One region of the Bradyrhizobium sp. CCGB20 genome, then DNA from elsewhere that is predicted to be linked to it. Evidence: predicted binding sites of a transcription regulator. Region 1 holds the regulator's gene; each other region holds the start of a gene.

Region 1 (3,543 bases):
TATCCGGGCCAGCGCGTCACCGGCCAGCTCATGCTCGACCAGACCAACATCCTCGACCCCAAGCTCGACCTCAACCTGCTGCGCGCCCGCGTCGGCATGGTGTTCCAGAAGCCGACGCCGTTCCCGATGACGATCTACGAGAACATCGCGTTCGGCATCCGTCTCTACGAGAAGATCTCGAAGTCCGAGATGGACGACCGCGTCGAGAAGGCGCTGCGTGGCGGCGCGCTGTGGAACGAGGTCAAGGACAAGCTCAACGCCTCCGGCCTGTCGCTCTCCGGCGGCCAGCAGCAGCGCCTCTGCATCGCCCGCACGGTCGCGGTGCGGCCCGAGGTCATCCTGTTCGACGAGCCCTGCTCGGCGCTCGACCCGATCTCGACCGCCAAGGTCGAGGAGCTGATCCAGGAGCTGTCCGAGAACTACACGATCGCGATCGTCACCCACAACATGCAGCAGGCGGCGCGCGTCTCCGACAAGACCGCCTTCATGTATCTCGGCGAGCTGATCGAGTTCGACGACACCAGCAAGATCTTCACGTCGCCGACCGACCGGCGCACGCAGGATTACATCACCGGCCGGTTCGGCTGAGGAGACGGGACATGGGTTCTGAACATACCGCAAAGGCCTTCGATACCGACCTCCAGGAACTCACCCGCCTGGTCGCGGAGATGGGCGGGATCGCCGAGCGCATGATCGTCGATTCCGTCGACGCGCTGATCCGCCGCGACGTCGCGCTCGGTCAACGCGTCGTCGCCATCGATGCCGATCTCGACGCACTCCAGAAGAAGATCGAGGAGCGCGCCGTGCTCACCATCGCGCGCCGCCAGCCGATGGCTGTCGATTTGCGCGAGATCGTCGGTGCCATGCGCGTCGCGACCGATCTCGAGCGCATCGGCGACCTCGCCAAGAACATGGGCAAGCGCGTCGCGGCGCTGGAGACCGATTTCCATCCGCTCAAGCTGTTCCGCGGCCTCGAGCACATGACCGACCTCGTGCAGCAGCAGGTCAAGTCGGTGCTGGACGCCTATGCCGCGCACGACCTGCCGGCGGCGATGGCGGTGTGGAAGGGCGACGAGGAAGTCGACGCCATCTGCACATCGCTGTTCCGCGAACTCCTCACCTACATGATGGAGGATCCGCGCAACATCTCGTTCTGCATCCATTTGATGTTCTGCGCCAAGAACATCGAGCGCATCGGCGACCACGCCACCAACATCGCCGAGACCGTGTTCTACATGATCGAGGGACAGGCGATCACCGACAAGCGGCCGAAGGGCGACATGACGACCTTCGCCACGACGGTTCCGAATACTTAAGGAGCGACGACCCGATGGGCGCACGCATTATGGTGGTTGAGGACGAGGAAGCTCTCACCGAGCTGCTTCGCTACAATCTCGAAGGCGACGGCTATGACGTCGAGACGGTGATGCGCGGCGACGACGCCGACACCCGTCTCAAGGAGCACATCCCCGATTTGATCGTGCTCGACTGGATGCTGCCGGGACTGTCCGGCATCGAGCTGTGCCGGCGGCTTCGTACCCGCCCGGAGACCAAGCAGCTCCCGATCATCATGCTCACCGCGCGCGGCGAGGAGAGCGAGCGGGTGCGCGGACTTGCGACCGGCGCCGACGACTACATCGTCAAGCCGTTCTCGGTGCCCGAGCTGCTGGCGCGCGTGAAGGGCCTGCTGCGGCGCGCAAGCCCGGAGCGGCTCGCAACCGTGCTCGCCTATGGCGACATCGAACTCGACCGCGACAAGCGCCGCGTGGCGCGCTCGGGCCGGCCGATCGATCTTGGTCCGACCGAATATCGCCTGCTGGAGTTCTTCCTGGAGCATCCGGGCCGGGTGTTCTCGCGCGAGCAACTGCTCGACAGCGTCTGGGGCCGCGACATCTATATCGACGAGCGTACCGTGGACGTACATATCGGCCGCTTGCGCAAGCTGCTCAATCTCGGCCGCGAGCAGGACCCGATCCGCACCGTCCGCGGCGCCGGCTACGCGCTCGATGATCGCTTTGCGAAGGCAGAGCAGGCGTAGGGTTTGCGGCGTGACGTTGGCAGACTGATCCAGCGGGCTGCCGCCGCATTCTCCGGTGTCGTCCCTGCGAAAGCAGGGACCCATAACCACAAAGAGTGGTTTGGCGAAGACTCGGAGTGACCATCCCGCGGGATAAGTGCGCCTTGGGATTATGGGTCCCTGCTTTCGCAGGGACGACATCCGATTTGTTGAACCGTCTTAGCGCGACCACTGGCCGCGCGCTGATGACCTCAGCGTGGACCCGGCTTCGCCGGCGCGCGCCGGCGATCCGCTGCGGGCTGATACGCCACGCGCGAGTGCTGGGCGCAGTAGGGCAGGCCGGAGAGCGCCTTGCCGCCGCAGAAGAAGAAATCCGGGCTCGAGGGATCGCCGACCGGCCAGTGGCAGGTCGCCTCGTTCAGCTCCAGCAGCGACAGCCGCTGGCTCATCGGCACCACGTTGTCGTAGGTGACCGGTTCGGCCTCGACCTCGACCTCGAAGGCCTGCGCCAGCGCGGTGTTGCCGCGCGCGATCGGCCGGGTCACCCGCATCATGTGCTGCGCGGGACGCGCCTTGCGCGGCCGGGGCGCTGCGGACGAGGGGCTCTTTGCGCGGCCGGACAGGCCGAGCCGGTGCACCTTGCCGATCACCGCGTTGCGGGTCACGTTGCCGAGCTCAGCGGCGATCTGGCTGGCCGAAAGTCCGGCCTCCCAGAGCTTTTTCAGCTGCTCGACGCGATCATCTGACCAGGTCAAAACCGTCATTGCACCCTTTCCTCCGCCGGCGCCTGCCATCCTGGGGCCGCACAGCGAATGCCTAAGCTTCGAAAAACCCGTGCCGTCAGAATCCCTTAAGGCTCGCCGGGCGCGCCAGATGCGCCCGAACGCTTACGCCGGTACATGAGGACTTAGAGGATCAGAACTGCTGCACGAGATGTCGTATCTGACAAGCCAAACGCTACAATATGGCGTGACTCACGCGCAAGAGTCCGCCGACTCGCTTCCACATGTTCCGTCGCGAAAATACGCAAAATCACCACCGCAAGACTACGGATTCAGCATTTCGCGAGGCTTTCCAGGCGGCATTGACACCCGTTTCACCAGGCATAAGATGGTCCTGCGTGCCGCCCTTAAAAGGCGGCACGTTTCGTTTTCCGGGCCGGTCAATGGTGCGTTGCGCAATGCACGCTCACACCGTCCGCAACAATCAAGTGATCGTCATGACTAACAGCGCAGCGCCGCATTTGCTCCCCGTTTTCGCCAGGTCCGACCTCGGTTTCGAGCGCGGCGAAGGCTGCTGGCTGATCGCGACCAACGGCGAGCGTTATCTCGATTTCACCTCGGGCGTGGCGGTGAATGCGCTCGGCCACGCGCATCCTGCGTTGGTCAAGGCGTTGCAGGAGCAGGCCGCCAAGCTCTGGCACATGTCGAACCTGTTCCAGAGCCCGGATGGCGAGAAGCTTGCGGCGCGTCTGTGCAACGAAAGCTTCGCGGACTTCGTGTTCTTCTGCAATTCCGGCGCTGAAG
Region 2 (3,543 bases), 4.1 Mb from region 1:
TCAAATCGCAGGGCCGCCATCAATTCGACTGCCTTAGTTGAGATCGCAAAATACGCTGCGTGTGGCTCGGAGGCCGCTTGTATGCCAACGTTCAGCCTACGAAAATCGAACCGATCCCAGCTATTCTTGAGCTCGGGCTGAAGTGCGTTGATGAGCTCAATTAGGCGCAGCACGGTCTCTTCGAGCGAAGCGTACTCCTTGGCAAGCTCTATGGATGCTTCCTGGCCGGTGTGATTAAGCACGACGACCGAAGTCTCGATCGACTTCAAAAAATTCTCGAGGTCGTCAGTGTTTCCACGTATGTCGAGGTCGACATTGAGGAAGCTGGTAGCGGTCTTTGCGCTGCACATCATTATTCACCCATCCATTCGGATCTCTGTTCCAGACTGAGAGATACCCTCCTCCATTGCGCTCACGCGCTTTGAATTTGTGACATCCCCTAGGAACTGGCACGTATTCCCTTGGAACTGGTACGCATTCCATTCGCCAATTGCCGTCCGTACTTTATCATCGGCTGAACTTGGCTATGGATTGAATTTCGCTACCGAATCAAATGGTTGTTTGGAATCGCACGACATGAAGCCCTCCCGCGACATTTCCCGCCTGATCGAGATCATGGCGGCGCTGCGCACGCCGGTGACCGGCTGCCCCTGGGACCTCGAGCAGGATTTTTCGACGATCGCGCCCTACACGATCGAGGAGGCCTATGAGGTGGTCGAGGCCATCAGCCGCGGCGACCTCGACGATCTCAGAGAGGAGCTCGGCGACCTCCTGCTCCAGGTCGTGTTCCACGCCCAGATGGCATCCGAGCAGAACGCCTTCGCGTTCGGAGACGTCGTCGAGGCCATCACGCGAAAAATGATCCGCCGCCATCCCCATGTCTTCGCCGACAAGGACGGCAATCTCGCCTCGCACCACGTCAAGGAAGTCTGGGACCGCATCAAGACCGAGGAGAAGGCCGAGCGCGCCGCGCGCCGGCCGTCGGAGGCTGCGCCGTCGCACAAATCGCTGCTGTCGGGCGTCAAGGCCGGCCAGCCGGCGCTGACGCGCGCCATGGAGCTGCAGCGCAAGGCCTCCACGGTCGGCTTCGACTGGAACGACCCGCGCGCGGTCCTGCAAAAGATCCGCGAGGAAGCCGACGAGATCGAGGCCGCGCTCGATCGCAACGACAAGCAGGAGATCGCGGAGGAGACCGGCGACCTGATGTTCGCCCTCGTCAACCTCGCCCGCCATGTCGACGCCGATCCGGAAGCCGCGTTGCGTGCGACCAACGCGAAATTCGAGCGGCGATTTGCCTATATCGAACGGGCGCTGGAGGCGCAGGGCCGCACGCTGGAGCAGGCGTCGCTGGCGGAGATGGATGCGCTGTGGAACGCGGCGAAGACGGCCACCTGATCCGAGGACATAAGAGTGGACATCAGGCAGGACGATCCGACGGCGCCCTATGTCGCCGATTTGCTGGCCCATCATCTGGAAGAGCTGCGCAACGTCATGGGTGAACACGCGCAGGCGCTCGACGCGAGCGGTCTTTCGGACCCGGCCGTGACGTTTTGGACTATCTGGCAGGACGATGCGCTGGTGGGATTTGGCGCCCTCAAGCAGCTGGATGACGCGCATGCGGAGGTGAAGTCGATGCGTGTCGCGCCTGCTGCGCGCGGGACCGGCGTTGGCCGCGCCATCCTGCACCACATCATTGCTGAAGCCCGCAAACGTGGCTATGCGCGTCTCAGCCTGGAAACCGGCACAGCGCCGCTGCACGTTCCGGCCGTCGCGCTCTACCGCAGCGCGGGCTTCGTCTCCTGCGCGCCGTTCGCCGACTATCAGGCGAGCCCGCACAACCAGTTCATGCACCTTGATCTCTCCAGGTGATTTTCGACCCAGGACCAATGCGACCACCACCAATGCGGCCAACGGCCGGGCGGACTCATTTCACTCTACGTATGTGATCCGGATTTAGGTCAGCACCTTTTCCGGAAATGCAGCGAGGCGGTCTTGGCAAAGCGTGAGGTGCACCTCAGCCATGAAATCGTCATGACCGGCAGTCTAAAGTTGAGCAACGGAGCCCGCGCAGCCGAAACCCACCGCAGGTAAGTCCGATGCCACTGAAACACTATTCGGTCCTCAAGGGACGCCCGATCGCGATGCGTTTCGGCACCGGCCAGTCGCCGCACTATCAAGTCCATGTCGTGGCCGACAACGCGGATTTCCGCATCGCCGTCAATGTGCAGTCAGCCGACGGAAGCGAAGTCGCGTTCCTGGTGCGATCGCACTTTGTCCATCCGATTACCGATCATCTCGCGGCGCTGCCGGTGGGCTTGCACCCACAGCCGCCGAAGCCGGCCAGCATCGCGCTGGATTTCATTCGCGGCAATCTGATGCAGCCGCAGGAGATGATTCCGCTGCCGTTGTCCGTGCCCGGACCGGACAATGACCTCAACGAGAAACTCGACCAGTTCGTCCAGCGCGCACTCTCAAACGAAAGCGCGATGGTCTACGCATTCGGTGAGACCTGGGGGCCGGAGACGAAGGCGGACAATTATTTCGGCTTCCGGCCGGGGCGCGGCATTCACGACATCCACATGAATCAGGGAAATCCAAGGGGAAGATTCTCGGGTGACAACGGGCCGTGGCAGGACGGCGGGCTCGTGTTCGAATTCCCGGATCAGAAGTTATGGACGGCGGTCTTCCTCAAATTCCAGACGCAGGCCTGGCACACCGACGACAAGACCGGTGACCCCATCGGCGGAGGCACGCCGACACAGCCGAGAGATCCGACGACTCCTCCGACCGGAGAAATGCCCGATGGCCTCGTGCGCATCATTGCGGCACTCGTCAATGCCGTGAAGACGCCCGAACGGGAAGTCGTCACGCTGCTCAATACGGCCGATCGCGACATTGATCTCACCGGCTGGATGCTGGCCGACAAGCAGAAGAACAAAATGGTCCTGTCAGGGAAGATCGAGGCCGGCGGCACGCTCGCTGTCGTCGTGCAGAAGCCGATGGAATTGTCGAACCAAGGCGGCATCATTTCGCTGCTGGACGAGCATGGGATCAAGATCCACGGCGTCGCCTATACCAGGGCGCAAGCGAAAACTCCGGGCCTGACCATTCCATTCTAGGCCGTGTACCCATAAACCCGGCGGCGTGATGCGAAGGCAATGCCTGCTTTGCTCCTATAGCGGCCGGAGTTGTGTGGCAGCGCAAGATGTCGCGATGGGTAAACTGCCATTGAAGATGAAGGCACGATTTTTTACTCGATCCTGACCTGCTTTCTTCCCGATGTCCCAAAGTCTATCTTGGTTGAAAAGACACGAGAGGCAGCGAAATGCTACCGGCACCAATCACTTATTGCTTCTACCGTTGTCGCGGGCTCTGCCCTCACACTTGGGTCGTCGCGACTTTCGCAATCATGATGGCCTCCGCTCCACTGCAGGCTTCAACAGCACCAAAAACGTCAGCGTGCGGATACCTCGCTGGTCTAATTGATAAGGCACCGCCATCAGGGCCGTTGTTCCTGCCCAGCTATCCGACCGTCGAATCGGG
Region 3 (3,543 bases), 2.6 Mb from region 1:
GTCGCCTGCATGTCGAGGATCTTTGCCGCCGCCGCCACGCCTTGGGCGTGGTTGCCGGAGGAGAACGCGACGACGCCGCCGGCGCGCTTGTCCTGCGGGATCGAGAACACCTTGTTGAAGGCGCCGCGGAACTTGAAGGAGCCGGTCCGCTGGAGCATCTCCGGCTTCAGGAACACTTTGGCACCGACACGCTCGTTGAGCACGGGAAAGGACAACAGCGGGGTGCGGATGGCGAAGGGCGCGATCACGCGCGCTGCGGCATCGATATCGGCAGGGCCGATCGGGAGGAGCTGTTCGGTCATGGCCGAAGTTTATCGCGGCAGCCTCGGCGCGGGCAAGACACCTCCGCGAGAGGATTTCCCCTTTACGCGACGAAGCGTGGCTGTTCCGCCCCATTCCGGCCCGGCAGCACTGCGCCGACGGCCTCAATGCTGTCCACAAATACCCGGGCCGAGGCCTCCCAGGTGTAGCTGGCGGCGAATTCGACGCAGTCCTGCCGGGAGACGCCGAGCGCCGCAAAGCAGGCATTGCGCAGATCGTGATCGAGCGCGCCGACCGGCGCATCGCCGATCACGTCACGGGGTCCCTTCACCGGGAAGGCCGCCACCGGCAGGCCGCTGGCGAGCGCTTCCAGCAGGACCAGGCCGAACGTGTCGGTCTTGCTGGGGAATACGAACACGTCGGCAGCTGCATAGATCTCCGCCAGCGCCTCGCCGTGCTTCTCGCCGAGGAAGATCGCATCGGGATAGGCCTGTTCGAGCCCGGCGCGCGCCGGGCCGTCGCCGACGATCACCTTGGTACCGGGCAGATCGAGGTCGAGGAACGCCTCGAGATTCTTCTCCACCGCGACGCGGCCGACCGAAAGGAATACCGGCGCCGGCAGGCAGAGGTCGATGGCGCGAGGATGGAACAGCTCGGTGTCGACGCCGCGCGGCCACAGCACGACATTGTCAAAGCCGCGCTCGCCAAGCTCGCGGGCCAGCGCAGGCGTCGCCGCCATCACGGCGCGGCTGGGGCTGTGGAAACGGCGCAGCGCCCGCCAGATCAGGGAGCCCGGAACCGGCACACGGGCGCGGACATATTCGGGAAAGCGGGTGTGGAAGCTGGTCGTGAACGGCAGCTTGCGCTGGCGGCAGTAGCGGCGGACCATCAGGCCGATCGGCCCTTCCGTCGCGATGTGGATGCTGTCCGGGCGCGCCTCCTCGATCAGCCTCGCGATTCGCGCCGGACGCGGCATGGCGAGCCGCACGTCGCGATAGCTCGGCATCGCAAAGGTGCGGAACGATTGTGGCGTCAGGAACGTGAACTCGACACCGAGCCCCTTGGCGGCGTCAGCGAGCTTGGTCAGCGTCCGAACCACACCGTTGACTTGCGGGTGCCAGGCGTCGGTCGCGACCAGGATGCGCATCAAGCTGCCCTTGTTATGCAGCCTTGGCTGCGACCTGCGGGACCTGCGCCGGCTTCTGCGCGTGATCCGCCCAGGTGATGATCTCGAAATGACCGTCGTCGTGCTCGACCAGCGCCGTACAGCTCTCGACCCAGTCGCCGCAATTCATGTAGCGGATGCCGCCCTCGTCGCGGATCACGGCGTAGTGGATGTGGCCGCAGATCACGCCGTCGGCGTCGTGGCGCCGCGCCTCGGCGGCGAGCGCCTGCTCGAACGCGCCGATATAGTTGACCGCATTCTTGACCTTCTGCTTGGCCCATTGCGACAGCGACCAATAGGGTACGCCGAACATGCGCCGGAAGAAGTTGACGAAGCGATTCATCTGGATCGCGAAATCGTAGGCCTTGTCGCCGAGATGGGCGAGCCAGCGCGCGTTCTGCACCACGAGGTCGAAGATGTCGCCGTGGATGACGAGGTAGCGCTTGCCGTCCACGCCGGTGTGGACGGTGTTCTCGACGACGTCGATGCCGCCGAAATGCGTGCCGTAGTAGTTGCGCAGGAACTCGTCGTGATTGCCGGGGATGTAGATGACCTTGGCGCCCTTGCGCGCCTTGCGCAGCAGCTTCTGGACGAGGTCGTTATGCGATTGCGGCCAGTGCCAGCTCGATTTCAGCGCCCAGCCATCCACGATGTCGCCGACGAGATAGATCGTGTCGGCGTCGTGGTAGCGCAGGAAGTCGAGCAGAAGGTCGGCTTGAGAACCGCGGGCTCCGAGATGAACGTCGGAGATGAACAACGTGCGAAAGCGCCGTTCCGGGCTCTCGTCACTCGCATCGTAACTTCCCATGCGCCAGCCTGTAACAAATGTCCCGTGACAGGGGGATGACAGATTGAACCTTTGAGGCACCCTTAGATACGAATCAGACCTTGCCTCGCCCTCCCCGCGAATATCAGTCGCATGCGACAATCAGGCGACATGGCGCCGCAGCGGCCTCCGCAAGAAGGACGGAACTGGATGGCTGAATGGGTTAACGGCGGCGCTCCCGCGCACCGCTGACGGCGCGTTCGTGGCCGGCGTCAGTAAAACTTGTGGAAATGGTGGACTGGCCCGTGGCCGTGACCGACGCTGAAACGGTCGGCGGCCGCGATGGCCGCGCTGATCCAGGCCTTGGCGTTGCGCACGGCGCGCTCGAGATCCTCGCCCCTGGCAAGCCCCGCGGCGACGGCCGAGGACAGCGAGCACCCCGTGCCATGGGTGTTGCGGGTAGCGACGCGCGGCGCAGCGAGCGCGATCGCTTTTCCCGAATCCACGAGATAGTCGGTGCTCTCGGCGCCCTCGCCGTGCCCGCCCTTGATGAGCACCGCGCCGCAGCCGAGCGCCAGCAGGCGTCGTCCCTGAGCTTCGATCTCGGCCTCGCTCGCCGCGACGGGCTCGTCGAGAAGAGCGGCGGCCTCAGGCAGATTGGGCGTGATCACCGACGCCAGCGGCATCAGTTTTGTGCGCAGCGCCTCGACGGCCTCGGCCGCGAGCAGGCGATCGCCGGAGGTTGCGACCATCACGGGATCGAGCACGATATGCCGCGGCTTCCAGCGCGACAGAGCGGCTGCGATCGCATCGATGCTGGCGACCTGGGCCACCATGCCGATCTTCACCGCGCCGACCTCGAGATCGGAGAACACCGCGTCGATCTGCGCGGTGACGAACTCGGCGGGCACCGCGTGGATGCCGGTGACGCCGCGCGTGTTCTGCGCGGTCAGCGCCGTGATAGCGGACGCGCCATAAACGCCGAGCGCGGCAAAGGTCTTGAGGTCGGCCTGGATGCCGGCGCCGCCGCTCGAATCGGAGCCGGCGATGGTAAGCGCCACGGGCGTCGTCATGGGGTGATTTTCCGCTTCCTGGGGACCATGGCCCGTCCTAGCGCGCACCCCGCCGGCTCGCAAGTTCGCTTGCTAATTCCGGCCGGTTTTGGCCTATTAGCCGCCAGATACGCCTTCGGAGTGACTGCAATGGTTCCTTTTTTCGTCCAGATCAAATGCAAGCTCGGCCAGTCCTATACGGTCGCCAATGCGCTTGCCGAAGCCGAGATCGCCTCCGAAATCTACTCCACGGCTGGCCATTACGATTTGCTGGTGAAGTTCTACGTCGACAAGGACAC
Region 4 (3,543 bases), 160 kb from region 1:
TCCGGCGCGACGCGCAATGCGTCGGCCGGAAAGGGCAGTTCGTCACCGGTATAGGCATCATAGCCGAGCAGCTCGGCACCGAAGCGGGAGAGGGCGCTGTCGGCGCCGGCCGCAAAATAGATCGCGTAGCGGGGAAAACCTGTCATCGTCCGAACATAACCGGTTTATGCCGCGACGACAGCCTCGCGCGGCATCGTCGCCGCGGCGAGCAGCCGTGTCGCATCGGTGAGATGCACGAGCTTGCCGCCCGCGATCACGGCGATGAGCCGCGGCCGCAGCGGCGCGCTGTCGTCCACGAGCAGAATGTCGGCGCGGCGTCCTTCCGCGAGCACGCCGCGATCGGTGAGGCCGGTCGCGCGGGCCGGTCCCGCGGAGACCAGATCCCAGGCCTGCGTCAGTGGCACCACGCCATCCGCGGCGAGCCGGAACGCCGCGAGAAGCTGCGCGGGATAGTAATAGTCCGACGCCAGCACGGAGCAGAGCCCCTTGGCGATCATGTCGGACGCCTTGGTCCAGCCGGTGTGGCTGCCGCCCCGCACGACGTTCGGCGCGCCGTAGACGATGGCATCACCGTGGCTTGCTGCCGCCCGCGCCGTCTCCTCGTTGATCGGAAACTCCGCGATGTCAGCGCCCAGCTCGCGATACGCCTCGCGCATCGCCGGCGTCGCATCGTCATGCGAGAGTATCCGCACCTCGGCGGCGCGGGCAGTCGCCGCAAGCCGCGACACGGAAGCCGGCACTTCACCGGCGCGCGAAAGCACACGCTCGACCAGCCGGTCGAATTCCTCGCCCGACAGGCCGGTGCGCTCCACCATGCGGTTGCGCTTGCGCGGCTTGGCCATGTCGCCAACCGTGCCGTCCATGTGGTCGTTGAACGCGAACAGGTCGACGCGGCCCTCGGCGAGCCACTGGCCGATCTCGGTCTCGGCCTCGAGATTGTAGGTCTCGTGCCGGAGATGGAAGCGGGTGTCGGCAGCGAATTGCGGGCGCTGCCGCTCGATTGCTTCCATCAGCCCGCGCGCATTGTCGGCACTGCGCAGGCCCGGCTCCCACGAGCAGGTCGTGGCGTGGAACACGGTGGTGATGCCGTTGCTGATCGCCTGGCGGTCACTGTCGGCGAGCGCGACGTCGATCGGGAAGTCGACGCCGGCGCGCGGCATCATCTGCCGCTCGAAGGCATCACCATGCAGATCGACGATGCCGGGCAACACCAGCAGGTCGCGCGCATCGATCGCCAGCCGCGCCCGGCCACGCGAGGCATCGACCCCGGCAATGTCCGTTCCGGACACGAGAAAGGAAGTTTCGACGAGCTCGGAGCCGATCAGGGCCCGGCCGCCCTCGAGGAATATGTCTGTCACGCGACCGCGCTTCGTTTGCTGGCAGGAGAACTGGTGAGGGAGCTTGCCTGTGCTTCATATGTCGAGAGGAAATCTTCAATCCCGAGCTTGCGGAAATCGGGCAATGCTTCACGCAATTTGTCGTGATCCCATTCCCACCAGGCGAGCCTGGCGAGCCGGCCGGCGATCTCTTCCGAGAACCGCCGCCGCACGACGCGCGCCGGATTGCCGGCGACGATGGTGTAAGCCGGCACGTCCTTGGTGACGATGGCGCCCGCGGCGATCACCGCGCCGGTGCCGATGTTGCGGCCCGGCAGCACGATGGCGCCATGGCCGATCCAGACGTCGTGGCCGATATGAACATGATGCTGGCGCCGCCAGTCGAAGAACTCGGCGTCGTCGCTCTCGCCGGGGAAATAGGCGCTGGAACGATAGGTGAAATGCGCCTGCGTCGCGCGGTGCATCGGATGGTTGCCGGGATTGATGCGCGTCATCGCCGCGATCGAGCAGAACTTTCCGATGGTGGTGTAGGTGATCTGGGCGTCGTTCACGACATAGGAGTAATCGCCCATCGTGACTTCATGCAGGATGGTGCGCGCGCCGACTTCGGTATAGCTGCCGAGCCTGGTCTCATGGAGCTTTGCCGAAGGGTCGATGGTCGGTTGGACCGAGAGCGTTTTGCCGGCCATGCTGCATCCGATTGATCGAGGGCGGGCGTACCTCTTCGAGCGGGCTGATGACAAAGTCATGACGAAGCGATGACAGGGGATGAGGTGTGTAGGATCGCCGCACCGCAACGCGAGTGTCACACAAGTGTCAAGCGCCGGCGTTAGCGGTGGGTCCCAGCTACTCTGGAGCCCTGCATGCTGGTGGTTGAAGGTCTGACGTGTCGCTTCGGCGCAAAGGCCGCGGTGGACGACGCTTCGTTTCAAATCTCCCCCGGCGGCTTCGTCGGTGTGATCGGGCGCTCCGGCGCCGGCAAGTCGACCATGCTGCGCATGATCAACCGCCTCGCGACGCCGACGCAGGGCCGAATCCTGTTCGACGGTCTCGATGTCACTGCGTTGCGCGGCAAGGAGCTGCGGCAGTGGCGGGCGCGTTCGGCCATGATCTTCCAGCAGTTCAATCTGGTCGGCCGGCTCGATGTTCTTACCAATGTGCTGATGGGACGGCTCGCGACCATGCCGGCCTGGCGCTCGCTGACGCAGACCTGGCCCGAGCAGGACAAGGCGCTGGCGATGTCGGCGCTCGAGCAGTTCGACATCGCCTCGCTCGCTGCCCAGCGCGCTGACCAGCTCTCCGGCGGCCAGCAACAGCGTGTTGCGATCGCGCGCGCGCTGGTGCAACAGCCCGACATCATCCTCGCCGACGAGCCGATCGCCTCGCTCGATCCGCGCAACACCAAGATCGTCATGGATGCGTTGCTGCGCATCAACAAGCACTTCGGCATCACCGTGCTCTGCAACCTGCATTCGCTCGATCTCGCCCGCACCTATTGCGACCGCCTGATCGGTATGGCCGCCGGCCGCGTGGTGTTCGACGGCGTGCCGTCCGAACTCACCGACCATGTTGCACGCGAGCTCTACGATCTTGAAGCCGCCGACGTCATGGGCGGCATGCCTGTCCCGGCGCCCGAGGGCGTTCCGGCGCTCGGAACCGCCGCGGCGGCCTGAGTCGAACGTTTATTGCCAGTTTTGCGTCAACCGACCCCAACCTATGAAGAGGGTATCATGATCACTCGCAGATTAATCCTTGCCGGCGCCGCCGCGCTCGCTTTCGCATCGTCGGCGTCCGCCGAGGACTGGAAAGCCAAATATCCCGAGCTGACCTTTGCGGTCGTCCCGGCCGAGAACGCCTCCGGCGTCACCGAGCGCTGGGCGCCGTTCATGAGCTATCTCTCCAAGGAACTGGGCGTGAAGGTCACGCTGCGCATCGCCAACGACTACGCCGCTGTCATCGAAGGCCAGCGCGCCGGCAACATCCATATCGCCAGCTACGGCTCGGCTTCGTTCGCCCGCGCCCGCCTGACCGGCGTCAAGACCGACGCTTTCGCCAACGACATCAACGCCGACGGCTCGACCGGCTATTATTCGGTGTTCTTCGTCAAGGCGAGCAGTGCCTACAAGAAGATCGACGACCTCAAGGGCAAGAACCTCGGCCTCGTCGATCCGAACTCGACGTCGGGCAACAACGTGCCGCGCTTCGA

Evidence for each region. The regulator PhoB, encoded in region 1, activates phosphate uptake and scavenging genes when phosphate is short. The targets are predictions, from matches to a motif close to TGTCATNNANCTGTCAT.
Region 2: a site for PhoB is predicted at 2,017-2,033, ahead of NLM15_RS22175 (DUF2278 family protein). Genes of this name have one in related genera too.
Region 3: a site for PhoB is predicted at 2,259-2,275, ahead of NLM15_RS29810 (UDP-2,3-diacylglucosamine diphosphatase). Genes of this name have one in related genera too.
Region 4: a site for PhoB is predicted at 2,085-2,101, ahead of phnC (phosphonate ABC transporter ATP-binding protein). Genes of this name have one in related genera too.

Annotation. Positions count from the first base shown of each region.
Region 1 is NZ_JANADN010000001.1:8,931,617-8,935,159, reverse strand. Features, by position in the region: gene pstB (phosphate ABC transporter ATP-binding protein PstB) at 1-588, shown strand, start outside; gene phoU (phosphate signaling complex protein PhoU) at 600-1,316, shown strand; gene phoB (phosphate regulon transcriptional regulator PhoB) at 1,331-2,038, shown strand; gene NLM15_RS42135 (GcrA family cell cycle regulator) at 2,269-2,781, opposite strand; gene NLM15_RS42130 (aspartate aminotransferase family protein) at 3,237-3,543, shown strand, end outside.
Region 2 is NZ_JANADN010000001.1:4,791,418-4,794,960, reverse strand. Features, by position in the region: gene NLM15_RS22190 (hypothetical protein) at 1-269, opposite strand, end outside; gene mazG (nucleoside triphosphate pyrophosphohydrolase) at 577-1,395, shown strand; gene NLM15_RS22180 (GNAT family N-acetyltransferase) at 1,411-1,869, shown strand; gene NLM15_RS22175 (DUF2278 family protein) at 2,097-3,119, shown strand; gene NLM15_RS22170 (hypothetical protein) at 3,509-3,543, shown strand, end outside.
Region 3 is NZ_JANADN010000001.1:6,341,657-6,345,199, forward strand. Features, by position in the region: gene NLM15_RS29800 (threonine/serine dehydratase) at 1-302, opposite strand, end outside; gene NLM15_RS29805 (glycosyltransferase family 1 protein) at 365-1,408, opposite strand; gene NLM15_RS29810 (UDP-2,3-diacylglucosamine diphosphatase) at 1,422-2,234, opposite strand; gene thiD (bifunctional hydroxymethylpyrimidine kinase/phosphomethylpyrimidine kinase) at 2,465-3,265, opposite strand; gene NLM15_RS29820 (Lrp/AsnC family transcriptional regulator) at 3,395-3,543, shown strand, end outside.
Region 4 is NZ_JANADN010000001.1:8,768,837-8,772,379, reverse strand. Features, by position in the region: gene NLM15_RS41390 (DUF1045 domain-containing protein) at 1-146, opposite strand, end outside; gene NLM15_RS41385 (alpha-D-ribose 1-methylphosphonate 5-triphosphate diphosphatase) at 165-1,358, opposite strand; gene NLM15_RS41380 (chloramphenicol acetyltransferase) at 1,355-2,026, opposite strand; gene phnC (phosphonate ABC transporter ATP-binding protein) at 2,201-3,010, shown strand; gene phnD (phosphonate ABC transporter substrate-binding protein) at 3,068-3,543, shown strand, end outside.